One region of the Pectobacterium versatile genome, then DNA from elsewhere that is predicted to be linked to it. Evidence: predicted binding sites of a transcription regulator. Region 1 holds the regulator's gene; each other region holds the start of a gene.
What was found. Region 1 encodes LexA, which represses DNA repair genes until DNA is damaged. Its sites were predicted from a motif close to TNCTGTATGTACATACAGNA; they were not measured.
Positions count from the first base shown of each region.

Region 1 (5,093 bases):
GATATTTATCAGATGCCCGGCATCGCCGATACCGTCGATATGGCACATATTCGTCACCACTACTATTGTAGCCACGGCACGATTAATCCGCATGGCGTGATTTCGCTGGGCCCAGAGCAAGATCTGAACCAGCCTCATCAGCGCGATAAGACATTTGTCGATTTATACTAGGGTTTTGCCGATTTTCGCTAAGCAGTAGTGAAGTAGTAAACTAGTGAAATAGTGCGGCAAGGTGTGGAGCCACACCTTGCCGCAAAAAGCGCGGGATTTAAGGCTGGTTCAATAGTTTTGGAATCTCACGCAGAAACCAGGATTTCGCCTCGCCCATGCTGTCTCGCCGCCACGCCATAATAATCTGGCTTTCCATCTGATGCTCTGGGCCAACCACCAGTAAACGCCCTTCGGCAATATCTTGCGCAACCATCTGATACGGCATGGTCGCGACGCCTAACCCAGCCAACAGCGCACGCCGTTTATCATCCAGCGAACTCACCGTCAGACGCTGCTGTTTATCCAACAGTTGTACGGTCAGTACTGGTCGTTCACGCGCGGTATCCGCCATCGCAATCCCACGGTATTTCACCCGGGTTGCATCCGACAGCGGTTCAGGCTCCTGATGAATAGGATGTTCCGGGCTGGCGACATAAACGTTATTCATCGTGTACAGCTTGCGGGTATTCATTTCAGAAGACGCGCGAAAATGCATGTCCGGCGCAATCACAATATCGGCGCGCCCTTGCTCAAGGCGCTCCCACGCCCCAGCCAGCACTTCAGTCAGAATCGATACCTGCGTATTTGCTTTAAGCGCCAGTTTATCGATTAATGGGAAAATTCGCTGAGTCGGAATGAGCGCTTCCGTCACAATCGTCAGGTGCGTTTCCCAACCGCGTGCCAGTGCTTCTGCGTCCGTCGTGAGCTTATCCGCAGCCTCCAACAGAATGCGTCCGCGTTCCAGCAGCATCCGCCCAACATTTGTGAATTTAGTACGATGCCCGGAACGATCGAACAGCACCACATCTAACTCTTCTTCCAATTTCTGCATGGTATAGCTCAGCGCCGAAGGCACCCTACCCAGCTCGTCTGCCGCAGCGGCAAAGCTGCCACGACGATCGATCGCATCCATCACCCTCAAGGCTTCCAGCGTCAGTGCTCGTTCTCTCGCCATCTTCGTACTCATTCAGGAATTTTGAATATACCGACCAGATTAACTAGCTAACAATCCAACGTCCACACAATTACTATCGGTTTAATAAATAATTCTCTGGGGGGATAACAATTATGATCACACGAAGAGCAGCGGGACAATGCGGCCAGGCTGACTATGGCTGGTTGCAGGCGCGCTATACCTTTTCTTTTGGTCACTATTTTGACCCACAGTTGCTGGGCTACGCGTCTCTGCGCGTGCTCAATCAGGAAGTCTTGGCTCCGGGGGCATCATTCCAGCCGCGAACCTACCCACGGGTTGATATTCTGAACATCATTCTTCAGGGCGAAGCGGAATACCGCGACAGCAACGGTTGCCACATTCAGGCTAAAGCCGGAGATGTGTTGCTGCTCGCTACTCAGCCAAACGTCAGCTATAGCGAACATAATACCAGCGCCACTAAGCCGCTGACGCGTCTGCAATTATGGCTGAATGCCTGCCAGACCCGAGAGAACAGCCCGTTGCAGCGCATGGGGTTGAATTCAGCCAACCATACTCTGCTTGCCTCACCGGAAGGTGAACACCATAGCCTGCAACTGCGCCAGCAGGTTTGGGTTCATCATGTCGACCTCCAGCAGAATGAGCAAAGCACGATCGCGCTACAGGGGAATCAGGCATATCTCCAACTGATTCACGGCTCGATGGCGGTAAAAGGCGGCCAGAACAGTGAAACACTGCACTGCGGCGACGGAGCCTTCATTAAGGAAGAAACGGCGTTGACGCTACAAGCAGAGTCGCCTTTGCGGGCGCTGCTCATCGATCTGGTTGTGTAGCGCTTCTGTCCATTGTTTTTACAGAGAGTTGTTTTTTCAGGGAGCTGTTTTCGCAGGAAAACGCCGCCAGTTCGGCGTTTTTATTCAGTCGTGGTAAGATATCCGTCTTGTTCCTCAATGCGTCAGGGTGATATGACAATGGATTCAACCAAACAGGACAAACTTCTTGCCCAGGCTGAACAGATTTGTCAGCAGCGCGCTGTGCGTCTCACACCACAGCGGTTAGAGGTTTTACGCCTTATGGCACAGCAGTCTGGTGCTATCAGCGCTTATGACCTGCTGGACCTGCTACGCGTTTCAGAACCTCAGGCGAAACCGCCGACTGTCTATCGCGCGCTGGATTTTTTGCTGGAACAAGGCTTTATTCATCGCGTCGAATCAAACAACAGCTACGTGCTGTGTCACCATATCGAAGACCACAGCCACACGTCTGCCCTTTTCATCTGCGACCGCTGCGGGCAAGTCACAGAACGTCAAACAGAAGGTGTGGAAGAAACGCTGCGTAGTCTGGCCCAGCAGTCAGGGTTTACGCTGCGTCACAGCGTAGTGGAAGCACACGGGTTGTGCGGAGGCTGTCAGGAAGTTGCATCATGCAAACAGCCGGATCATTGCGATCACGACCATACTGTTCCCATTAAAAAACGATAGCCCAAGGGCTATCGTTTTCTCTGTGGAGAGACATCACCTTTGTTACCAGTGATAGCTACCAGTGATATTTGTGGTGCTCTTCCCAGTGTTTCACTTCTTTCTCTGCCGCTTCTTTTGCGTACCCGTAACGCTCCTGGATTCTCCCCACAAGTTGGTCACGTTTACCTTCGATGACCGTCAGATCGTCATCCGTTAATTTGCCCCATTGCTCTTTCGCTTTACCTTTAAACTGTTTCCAGTTACCGCTGGCTTGGTCTTTATTCATAAGAATCTCCGTACCTTAGGTGAATTGCGCATAAAAAATCGTGACTACCGACTTATGCGTCAGTTTCAGATAAATAGATTTATTCAGTAAGCAGCATCATAACTCTGTGAACCATGACGGTGCTCTTCGCCACTGTCTCCCTTGATTACCGGGCTATCTACATGTGATGGCTAATGATCAATCGGCAAACGATCAATCAAGATAAAAATGCTTACCTTGATAAAAATTATAGTCGAATATTTCACCTAATATAAAAAATTAGGAATCTGTGACTAACATGAACGTTGAGAAAGGGAAAATCACCGCAAAAAGCAGTGAAAAAACAGAAGGGTAATGGGGATCGTAGAAAATGCGCGCGAAATGTAACTAAATATATATGACCAGCAGATTAGAACGCTAAACGATGAATACAGAACATGATGCACTGACCCAGATAGACGAGCAGTGCATCTCTGCGAATGGTTAGCTCCAGTCGCTGTTACGAATCACGCCAACCGCTAAGCCTTCTATCGAAAAACTTTGCTGACGCAGATCGACAACAATAGGGGCAAACTCTTCATTTTCAGCGAGGAGGTGTACCGTATTACCCTGCTTCTTCAAGCGTTTCACCGTCACTTCATCGTCAATACGCGCGACGACAATCTGACCATTGCGCACATCTTCTGTTTTATGCACGGCCAGCAAATCACCATCCATAATACCGATATTTTTCATTGACATGCCGCTCACCCGCAGCAAAAAATCAGCGCTAGGTTTGAACATCGCAGGGTCAACCTGATAGCGACACTCGATGTGTTCCTGTGCCAGCAGAGGTTCACCTGCGGCCACGCGACCAACCAGAGGAATACCCGTCTCTTCTTCCATCAGTAGACGAATACCACGAGAAGCGCCCGATACAATTTCAATCACGCCTTTACGGGCCAGCGCTTTCAGATGTTCTTCAGCCGCATTAGGAGAGCGAAACCCCAGTTGTTGAGCAATTTCCGCACGCGTTGGCGGCATTCCGGTTTGCGCAATATGATCGCGGATCAGGTCATAAACCTGCTGCTGCCTTGCTGTTAATACTTTCATTCCGCCCCCTGGTTGTTTATACAGTCTTGCTGTGAGTATATACAGGTAAGGCACAATTGGGAATGACGATATCGGCAAAGCCCCTGACTTTTACTCATTTATGCGCGCCGTCAGGCAAAATGTTGCCAGAGGATGCTGCCCCAGACGACAGCAGCTAACAAGATGGCAACAAAGACAGCGGCCGACCCAATATCTTTCGCTCGACCGGATAATTCGTGGTGCTCAAGACCAATGCGATCGACGACCGCTTCAATGGCGCTATTAGCCAACTCAAACAGCATAATCAGTACCACAGACCCAATCAGCAGCAGTTTTTCAACCAGCGTAACCGGCAGTAAACACGCGATAATCACGCCGACAAGGGTCAGTATCGTTTCCTGACGAAACGCAGCCTCATGCTGCCACGCCTGCTTCAGCCCCTTAAAGGAATAACCGGTCGCCTTAATAATCCGGGTCATCCCCGTTGCTTTATTCATTTATCCTCCATATTTATACGCTAAATAATTCGCATTTTAACGCACCTACGTTGTCTCATCACCACAGATCTCCAGCGCAGTTTCTGGTATCCTTGCGGCGCATTGCTAACAAGAGGCTCCACGTTGTTATGTCAGGTTGGCGTAAAATTTACTATAAATTATTGAATCTCCCACTGAAATTGCTGGTAAAAAGCAAAGTTATTCCCGCAGATCCAGTGGTCGAGTTGGGGTTAGATCCCTCACGTCCTATACTCTATGTTCTGCCTTATAACTCTCAGGCGGATCTCTTGACGCTACGTGCGAAATGCCTGGCATTGGGGCTACCCGATCCTTCGCTATCGTTCGAATTCAATGGCGTCGAACTTCCTAGCCACGTCTTTATTAATGACGGGCCGCGCGTCTTCCGCTATTACGTTCCCAAGCAGAAATCCGTCAAGCTGTTCCACGACTATCTGGACCTGCATCGTGCCAATCCAGATTTAGACGTACAGATGGTGCCGGTTTCCGTGATGTTTGGGCGCTCTCCGGGTCGGGAAGGCCACTCTCAGGCCGCACCACACCTGCGGTTGCTCAACGGTATCGAGAAATTCTTCGCCGTCCTGTGGCTAGGCCGCGACAGTTTTGTCCGCTTCTCCAGCCCGGTGTCGCTACGCTAT
Region 1 covers NZ_CP034276.1:713,287-718,379, reverse strand. Annotated here, with positions in the region: gene EIP93_RS03310 (glutathione S-transferase family protein) at 1-171, shown strand, start outside; gene EIP93_RS03305 (LysR family transcriptional regulator) at 269-1,165, opposite strand; gene EIP93_RS03300 (pirin family protein) at 1,279-1,977, shown strand; gene zur (zinc uptake transcriptional repressor Zur) at 2,116-2,625, shown strand; gene EIP93_RS03290 (CsbD family protein) at 2,681-2,890, opposite strand; gene lexA (transcriptional repressor LexA) at 3,353-3,961, opposite strand; gene EIP93_RS03280 (diacylglycerol kinase) at 4,072-4,437, opposite strand; gene plsB (glycerol-3-phosphate 1-O-acyltransferase PlsB) at 4,566-5,093, shown strand, end outside.

Region 2 (5,093 bases), 2.3 Mb from region 1:
GTGAGCGAGGGTGGCAAAAGAGCGTCAGGCTGTCTGCCAGACGTGACTGAATAGCGGAGAATTCAGCAGGAGCAAGTTGAGCTGCCTGAGTGAATAGCGTTTGATAAGGCGTATTATTGGGCAGTAAATGCTGCCATGAGAGTCGGTTACTGGTCAAAGTATCAATGTAATCGTCTGAAGGAAAAGCGTGATTATACAAGAATAATCTAGACTTCACATAAGGAGAGTCATCTCTCCGTCATCTTTCATACGGTGAAGCTCAGCCCACGTTTGGCTAACCGTCTTAAAAGCTGTCAGAAAACTGCCAGAAAGCGGTCAAAATCAGGGAAAACTGTTATGCTGAAAGTCACGTTACGCGGTCACTGAAGAATTTAATATGAAATATCAACAACTAGAAAATCTTGAGTGCGGGTGGAAATGGAAATACCTGGTGAAGAAGCATCGGGAGGGAGAAGAGATTACGTGTTTTCTCGAGCAAAGCGCTGCGGATGATGCCGTACAGGCATTGCTTAAAATGGAAAACCAGCCGGTGAAAGTACTGGAGTGGATTGCGCAATGTATGAATCCCACCTTAGAAAACCGGATGAAGCAAACGATTCGCGCACGGCGCAAACGCCATTTCAACGCAGAGCACCAGCATACACGCAAGAAATCGATCGATTTGGAATACCTGGTCTGGCAGCGCCTTGCGGCTCTCGCTCAGAGACGCGACGTGACTTTATCAGAAACGATTGTGCAGTTAATCGAAGACGCTGAGCACAAAGAAAAATATGCCAGCCAGATGTCGCTGCTTAAACAGGATCTTAAAGCCATTCTGAATAAAGACGAGACGTGATCGTTTTTTTCATTATTGCGCTGACAAACACGCATAAAAAAACGCAGGGAGCGTTTTTCAACGTTGCGTAGCAACGGCCCACAGGGTGACGGACAAGGATGTCCGGCATAAAAAAACCTCGCCGGAGCGAGGTTTTTTTCGTTAATAACTTAAGCCTGAGGCTGAGTTACAACGTCTTTGATGCCTTTAACTTCGATCTCTACGCGACGATCTGGTGCCAGGCAGTCGATCAGCGCAGCACGAGGTTTAACGTTGTCACAGGTAGAACCCGTAACTGGTTGAGATTTACCCAGACCACGAGCAGAGACTTTGTTCGCAGGGATACCTTTAGAAACCAGGTAATCAACTACGCTCTGTGCACGTTTTTCAGACAGGGCTTGGTTGTATTGCTCTGAACCTAAACGGTCAGTGAAGCCCAGAACAACAACGGAACCGTCTTTCGGATCCAGAGAGCTCAGCTGGGTGTACAGTTGATCCAGTGATTGCTGGCCTTCTGCTTTCAGCGTTGCTTTGTTGAAGTTGAACAGGACGTCAGATTTCAGCGTGAAACGCTTGGTTTCAACAACTGGAGCTGGAGCTGGAGTTGGAGCCGGAGCAACAACTGGCGCTACGCGGTCATCTTGGCCGAAGCGGTAAGACAGGCCAACGCTCATCAGCATGTTGTCTGGACGCGCACCAACGGTACCAGCGTCACCAATGTTGCTTACCCACTGGTAGTCAACACGAGTAGCCCAGTTTTTGTCGATAGCGTATTCAACACCGATTGCAGCCAGCGGGGAAACGCCAGTGTCGTCGTTGTTGATGTCAGCTCTTGTACCAGTGTTTACTGACGTAGCTGCATGGCTGTCAGCGCGCCATACCATACCACCCAGACGAGTATAAACGTCCAGATCAGGCAGAACTGGGTAGCTCAGTTTAGCGGCCAGTTGGATGCCCTGTGCCTTTAAGCTCGCACTGTCTGCTGGGTTAGCAGTAGAACCTGCATACTTCATGCGGCCCAACCAATCGTAGCCCATTTCAAAGCCCAGGTACGGGTTGGCTTGATAACCAACAAATGCACCAGCGCCTAACTTGCTTTTGATTGGGTTGTTGTTGACACCAGTGTAACCATTTCCGTAGAAACCAGTATCGTGGAATTGAGACACACCCAGTTTACCACCGGTGTACCAGGTATTGTCTTTAGGAGCTGCTTGCGCGACGGTCGCGAAGCTAGCCAGTGCCACTGCAACTGCGATAGCTGTTTTTTTCATTTTACGCCTCATTATCATCCAAATCGGCAATTAACCCGGAGGGCTAATAAACCTTTGGTTAAAATCCTTTGGTCGGAGACTTTGCCCTTATTTATGACTCACTGTCAGTCAACTGACGTTATAAAAGAGCAACTCCAGCGAGTTAAAGTCTACAACGTAGTGAGAAAGTTACAAGTATGATGTGATTTACGTCATAAGAAAATCGCACGATTCATACATACTTGCTAACAAATAGTAGATGCTTTTGACAGATCTTACGCCTTTTAGCTGTATTAAATACACCCAAAAAGCCCGCAGAATACCGCTCTGCGGCGATTGATAAGACATATAACCTGAAGGGGCTGAGAAAATTCTTAATTTACTTAATGATACAATGTCGAATGAATTTTAAGGCTAGGAAACAGTCTATAGGCGTCACCGCCAGCACTTTCTGGCCGCATAATAAAGCCATACGTATTTCCTGCCTGTGCGGCGTGCCGCAACCGAACCTTCTCTTCTTCCGTCAATTCGTGCGGTAACCAGCATAAAACAGCGCTGTAATTCCCTGTCAGCAAGGCTCTTTCCATGGCATCAACCGTAAACAGCGGATTGATGTGGTGGAGTTGCACCATTTTATCCAGCGGGAGCCCAGATTGCTGTACCCAAGGGCGGCTCAATTTTTGCTGAGGCGAAAGCCATAACAGCCACCGAGACTGCGTGCCTAGCTGCTGTAAGAGCGGTAATAACAGGTGTGTGACTATGGGCTGATCGGCGTTGTACACGATTTCGCTGATAATTCCACCTGTGGCAACCGAGGGCTCCGCAGAGTGTTGATTTGCAGAAAACGATGATGGCTCGATGTTGTGAGAGCGGATTGATTGTGTACGCATAATGAGTTCTACCCATAGTATTACTGTATGAACATACAGTATATGCTGTGTGCGTGAAAATCAACCTGATTTTTTGAAAGCGCTTCGCATATTTCTTATGCAAGAGACAGTAAACACATTTACTGTTTGAAGCCACCTCGGAGCTGTGGTTAATTATTTGTTCCTGCTACGAATATTTTAATTGTTCAGGAAGAGATCATTTCAATACTAAGGATTACGGCAATGAAGCAATTATGCAAAAAAAGGATTTTGCAATCTCAGCAGTCTTTTTCATCTTTGGGGGGACATTACTTCACGTTCCCAATTTGGTGGCTACAGCATCGCAGCAAATAAAACGATTTTTGGACTGGTGTCGGAAGGGGAACTTTATCTGCGCGCCAGTAAGAAGGATGAAAAATATTTTCAACAGCGTGATATGCCTAATCTGATTTATACCAAGCGCGGCATGCCTGTTCCGTTGAATTACTTTCTTGTCGATGAGGCATTATGGCAAGAATCTGAGCAGCTACTGTATTTCGCCCATCTGGCGCTGGGAGGCGCGCAGTATGATCAAGCAGTCAGAAGTGCCAACGGGCGGTTAAAGGATCTCCCGAATCTTAACCATGATATCGAACGGCTGCTGTGGAAAGCGGGGATCAAGAATGTCGATGAGTTACAGCATTACGGTGCAAAAAACAGCTATCTCAAGTTGCGGAAGGTTCGGGCTAATCTGAGTGTGAATGTGCTATTGGCGCTTGCTGGTGCAATTTGTGGTACACATCAGGCGGCACTCCCTCGCGGTATCCGCAATGAACTGTTGGAATGGTATAAAAACAATACCGTCTCCAAAGGGCCAAAGCACTAAGAGATACGTCATATTTTTACTGTGTCATCATGTCATTTTTTAGCTGTACGAGTTCAGGTAAGAGACCGATCAGCAGGCCGATTTGCTGAATAATTAATGATTCTTTACTGTCTGACTCGGGTGAAAGGGATTGAAGGCTGGCGGTAATGGTTTTCAATCCCTGATTGATACGTAAACTTTCCTCTTCGCTGCAGTGTAGCGCATCATCAACATGACAGACGGCATCATCCAGCAATTGCAGCGTTTCCGTTGAGGTAATTTTCCCGCGATGTGCGCCGAGCGTCGAAATATAGCTTAGTAACGTATGATTCAGGCACATGAAGCGGAATGCGTTGTCCAGCTTACTTCTGGTCGCATGGGGCTCTGAGGACATATTCGACACGACGGATGCCAGCTCTGCATCGCAGTTATGCGCATCGCGACGAGCAATGCGATAAGGCAAGCTATTATCTTTCCCCTGATAATATTGAACCATGATCGCATCAAGATAACGGCAGTTGGCGTCCAATGTCTTATTGATGACGGTTGGCAGACCGCGAAAACGCCAGTCCGGCCAAATAAAACTGACAGCAGCCCATGCAATGGCACACCCGAGTAGGGTATCAATAATACGTGGCACCGCAACGTCAAAGCCTTCACCCAACAGGTTGAAACAGAGCAGGACAAGCAGCGTAATAAACATGGTCGCGTGGGCGTACTGCACGTTGCGAAAGGCGAAAAACAGTACGCCACTGATAACGATCAACGTCAGTTGTCCTTCCAGCGAAGGAACGAAGTACAGGATGGGCAGACCGAGTAAAATACCGGTCAATGTCCCGATAATTCTCAACGTCAGCCGCCGCCGAGTGGCGTTATAGTTGGGCTGACAAACAAACAGGCTGGTGAGTAGAATCCAATAACCGTGTTGCAAGCCCGTGACCTGAATCAATGCATAGCCGCTACAGAGCAACACGGACATACGGATGGCATGCCGAAACAGTGCTGACTGCGGTGTCAGGTGGCGGCTAATGCGCAAGCGGATGTCGCTCCACCCCGTGATTTTGTCATCTGCCAGCGTGTTTTCCGGGTTGTTTTCTTTCTCAATAGCCTGTTCAGATTCGATCGTCGCCAACTGGGCATCAATGGCGCGCAGATTATTCAAGAGATAGGTGAGCGCTTTGATTTGTGCGGCGTCTGCCATGTTGTTGGCAGCGATACGTGCAATAGCGGATTCAAGATGCACAAAAGCCCGCTCAATGCGGCCGTCATGCTGATATTTTTGGTGCAGCAGAATGGATTGCGACAACTGCTGACAG
Region 2 covers NZ_CP034276.1:3,054,907-3,059,999, reverse strand. Annotated here, with positions in the region: gene EIP93_RS13875 (AAA family ATPase) at 1-199, opposite strand, end outside; gene matP (macrodomain Ter protein MatP) at 377-835, shown strand; gene ompA (porin OmpA) at 985-2,085, opposite strand; gene sulA (SOS-induced cell division inhibitor SulA) at 2,448-2,954, opposite strand; partial or broken gene EIP93_RS13855 (TfoX/Sxy family DNA transformation protein) at 3,177-3,798, shown strand; gene yccS (YccS family putative transporter) at 3,815-5,093, opposite strand, start outside.
Region 2: sulA (SOS-induced cell division inhibitor SulA) is a predicted target of LexA. The motif match lies at 2,976-2,995, and genes of this name have one in related genera.

Region 3 (5,093 bases), 1.6 Mb from region 1:
GTCCCACGTGTAGCGCATCAGAATGCGGTGACTTCCATCGCAGGTGATGAGGAAATTATCACCTGCGGCAAGTTGCAAATGAGCGGTTTCCGCGCCTATCGGCGCAGCTTCGAGCCATTCGCCCCATTTGCGATTGTCTTTATGGTAAACGTGTACCCAGGATTTTCCATTCTGCGGGCTGGAATAAGTCAGACAGGCAAAATCAGTACCGGTAATCACATTCACGCTGTTGATATCGAACGCGGCCTTAATGATCTGCTGTTTGGGTATCCATTGCTGCCATCGACCCAGCCAGGTATAGAGCGTGACGTGAATCTGATCGGTAGATTCGTTTAACCAGACGCTCACGACATAATCTGCGCCGAACCAGATGCGTGGTTTCGCGGCGCGGGGCCAGGGATTGCTGATTTGCCGCTGTCGGTCACACAAAGGTAACGTCTGCTGCTTATAGCGATAAGTAATTTCTGCCCCGTCAGGTGTAATCGCGCTGCTCAATGCGCCTGCATTCACGGCGTTTGGCGGCCAGTAACTTAGTTGCAAAGCTGGTAGGGCACAGTGATTGGCATAACGTCGTTGTATGCTGGTCAGCGTGCGTTTTACCGTATCGCCATAGAGCGCGTTATTTTTTTCATAGTGGCTAAAATTGCTCGTGGAATCATAACTCAACTGCACGGAATAGAGCAGGGTGCCTTGTGCGTTATTGACGACGATATTGTCCAGATAACGCGTTTCGTATCGGTCCTGATAAGGGCCGGGGTCATTCTTGGGAACCTGGGTATAAGGTGTATTATCGTGGGGGGAAAGATATTCGCGTGGGGCGGCGGAATTGTTAATATCGTACTGTTTTTCCTTATAATTTAAATTTACAGTACGGTTAAACATATCGGTTATTGTGGTGAGATAACAGGCTTTGGTGAAATACAATCCTTTCTCACCCACGCGCTGTTCCACAACATCATAGCGAAAGCTGATGGTATCTCCCCAGAGATTCTCGACCTGAGCCAGATTCCAGGCAGACGGATAACGTGATTGCAATAAGGTGTTATCTTGCGAATGCGTCAGTGCGGATTGCCCTGACCAGTTACCCCATCTAACCTTCCATTGAATCGCATTTTGATTCGGTGTCATTCCACCATAAAAATAGCTGGTTCCATCATCTTTAACGATTTCCCAACGCTCGAACTCAGAGTAATAAATAATTTTACTGAAATCATATTGAAAACATTCAAAAGCAGCACCACCGGAATAGACGCTCAACTGTGAGTCTTTATTCTCGACGATAAATATTCGTTGGTTTTTAATATCGGTTATTTTCCATTGCCGATTTTGTTCAATGGTCTTGGCGCTGGCATTGCTATCTATTGCTAATCCAGCATCAATAAACTGAGACTGAATGGTGACATCCACTTTCCCTTGATTAAGCGCATTAATGCTACTGTTTGATAGTGTTGCACGTTTCCATTCACTTGTTGTTCTGACAAGTTCAGTCGCACTATTGTTAATATAAATTTGATAAACGTTGTCACCTTGTGAAGCGTTGCCTCGTTCATCGACTTCGATTCTGTCAAAAGGGAGTTTCCAGCCTAAACCTAATATTCCTGTTGGTGCACTGACATTTGATTGATCAATTTCATTTTTTACATTACTCCCATAGGATGCTGTCACTTTCACATCAAGCTGATTTCTCCCTTTGAGTGCCACCAGATCGAGTGATAGGTTAACGTCGCCCCGGAAGAGGTTTACGCTGTCTGTGAATAGATTATTTTCACTATTACCAAACTGTGTTGGGCGTATTTGAGGTATTTGACTATTCGTTTTATCACTCATTTTTGCATCCTTTAAATAGAACGCCATCGCTAGGGGTAATGTATCAATGGATGGATTATTGGCTTGATGAGGTCGTTAATGGCACTGCCAGTTCGTTATGGCTATTTAATTTCTATTAAAAAGTTATCGCAGACAGCAAGGCTGCCTGCGATAACTAGGTGTCGAAGTCGTGTGTTAATTAAGAATCACATTCGGCAATAATGAGAACGCGTACCGTGCCGGAAACTTTGTTATTTGATTTATCTTCCATAAAACAAGTTGCGGACACGGTAACCTGACTACCGCTGATTCCTGCAATCGCACTGGAAACATCCATAGTTTTCAGATGATGATCGGTATTCCCATAAGAAACATTAAAACCTTGAACCGCTACTGACGCATTAATAACACGTGTACCAAATTCAACGCTTTGAGTTGAACCGGAATTAACACTGACAACGGAAAATTTAGTATTAGGCATAATTTAAACCTCAATTGATAAATGAGTATACCCGTCATACTTCAAGCTGCAATTACGTTAATTTTTCGCGTTTATGCAACTCAAATTATTTTAGGTGTTAATGTGCACTTCTTGGTAAATAGTAATGCAGGGTATTGTTGGTGAACTCAATGAAAAACTCGTGATATAAGTTATAGGTAAATAATTTCACCTGTCAATGTGTCTAAGTGTAATGTTGAATGAAAATATTTAATTCACTGTTTTTGTTTATTTTATTTACTTTGTTGTTTGAGTGAATGTCGGTTTGTTAATGTGATCATTATTTCATTGATAATAATATACTGTCAGTGTTTTTTATTAGATAGGATATATACTCTAAATAATTTGAGCTTCAGGTGGCGACAAGTGTGGGAATCCTGATGAGCTTACTCAAGTAAGTGATTCGTATGACTGAGCGAAGCCAACGCACATGCAAATTGAAGTATGACGGGTATATTTAATTTTTTTTAATAGGTGTTTAAATTTCTGGGAATCTAATAAAAATAAAAAATTATCAATTATAAAAATGGTTGGTCGTGCAAATCTTCGCTACGTAGATTTTTATAAAAAAGCCTCGCAAGAAACGAGGCTTTTAATGGAATTACTGAAAATAATTACTAAGGTCAACTTTAAAACGGAATGTCGTCGTCGAAATCCATTGGTGGTTCGTTGCTTTGCGCTGGAGCGCTGTTCTGTGCCGGGCGCTGCTGAGATTGCGCGCCGCCGCTGAACTGGTTGCCGCCCTGCGGCTGCTGAGGTTGACCCCAACCGCCTTGTTGCTGGCCGCCACCTGCACTGCCACCGCCTGCTGGTGCGCCGCCGCTCTGGCGTCCACCCAGCATTTGCATGGTGCCGCCGACGTTAACAACTACTTCTGTGGTGTAACGTTCTACGCCAGCCTGATCGGCCCATTTACGGGTTTGCAGTGCGCCTTCGATGTAAACCTGAGAGCCTTTGCGCAGGTATTCGCCTGCGACTTCTGCCAGTTTGCCGAACAGAACCACACGGTGCCACTCGGTCTTCTCTTTCTGCTCACCGGTTTGCTTGTCACGCCAGCTTTCCGACGTAGCCAGCGTGATGTTGGCAACTGCACCACCATTCGGCATATAGCGGACTTCCGGGTCTTGACCCAGATTCCCGACAAGAATCACTTTATTAACGCCTCTGCTGGCCATGCTCGTGTCTCCTGATGAATCAATTTATGTAAGTCTAAACGATCAATTTTATCATGATACACATTTGTATCATACCTGCGAAATGGCTTCCGAAATGAAAGTAATATTTGCAGCGTTTGCAAGGTAAACGGGTTTAATACTGGATATCCATTCAGTTTTTTTTGTGCCATAATTGCTCGTTTCGTACCGGTTCTCTCCGTTCGAGAGGCGATGACAAACCGTTTTTATTCCGGGAAGTGTGTGAATGGATAAGATCGAAGTTCGTGGTGCTCGTACCCATAATCTCAAGAATATCAACCTGATAATCCCTCGTGACAAACTGATCGTAATCACCGGTCTGTCTGGTTCGGGTAAGTCATCGCTGGCGTTTGACACGCTGTATGCCGAAGGGCAGCGGCGCTATGTGGAATCACTCTCCGCCTACGCCCGTCAGTTCCTGTCGCTGATGGAAAAACCGGACGTCGATCATATAGAAGGGCTATCGCCCGCCATCTCTATCGAACAGAAATCCACCTCGCATAACCCGCGTTCCACGGTCGGGACGATTACCGAAATTCATGACTACCTGCGTTTGCTGTTTGCTCGCGTGGGTGAGCCGCGCTGCCCAGAGCACGATGTGCCGCTGGATGCGCAAACGGTCAGCCAGATGGTCGACAACGTGCTGGCGCAGCCGGAAGGCAAACGCCTGATGCTGCTGGCGCCGATTGTGAAAGATCGCAAAGGCGAACACAGCAAGACGCTGGAAAACCTGGCGTCACAGGGCTATATCCGCGCCCGTATCGACGGCGAAGTGTGCGATCTGTCCGATCCGCCGAAGCTGGAATTACAGAAAAAGCACACTATTGAAGTTGTCGTTGACCGGTTTAAAGTGCGCGACGATTTGGCGCAGCGGCTGGCGGAGTCATTCGAAACCGCGCTGGATCTGTCTGGTGGTAGCGTGGTGGTCGCGGATATGGACGACCCGACGCAGCCTGAACTGCTGTTCTCGGCGAACTTTGCCTGTCCGGTGTGTGGCTACAGCATGCATGAGCTGGAACCGCGCATGTTCTCGTTCAATAACCCGGCGGGCGCGTGCCCAAGCTGTGATGGTCTGGGTGTACAGCAGTTCTTCGATCCGTCCCGCGTGGTGCAAAATGCCGAGCTGTCGCTGGCAGGCGGCGCGATTCGCGGCTGGGATCGCCGCAACTTCTACTATTTTCAAATGCTGCGCTCACTGGCAGAGCACTACAAATTTGACGTCGATGCCCCGTTTGAAAGCCTGAGCGCCGCGGTTCAGAAAGTGATCCTGTACGGCTCCGGTAAAGAGAACGTCGAATTCAAATATATCAACGATCGCGGCGACACCTCGATACGTCGCCATCCGTTCGAAGGCGTGCTGCACAACATGGAGCGCCGTTATAAAGAGACGGAATCCACGGCGGTGCGCGAAGAGCTGGCGAAATTCATCAGTAACCGTTCCTGCGCCAGCTGTGGCGGAACGCGTCTGCGTGAAGAAGCGCGTAACGTGTTTGTCGAGCAGACGACGCTGCCGCAGATTTCCGATATGAGCATCGGCCATGCGATGACGTTTTTCCAGAATATGAAGCTCAGCGGGCAACGCGCCCAAATCGCCG
Region 3 covers NZ_CP034276.1:4,076,715-4,081,807, reverse strand. Annotated here, with positions in the region: gene EIP93_RS18515 (RHS repeat domain-containing protein) at 1-1,827, opposite strand, end outside; gene EIP93_RS18510 (hypothetical protein) at 2,006-2,287, opposite strand; gene ssb1 (single-stranded DNA-binding protein SSB1) at 2,935-3,480, opposite strand; gene uvrA (excinuclease ABC subunit UvrA) at 3,725-5,093, shown strand, end outside.
Region 3: uvrA (excinuclease ABC subunit UvrA) is a predicted target of LexA. The motif match lies at 3,618-3,637, and genes of this name have one in related genera.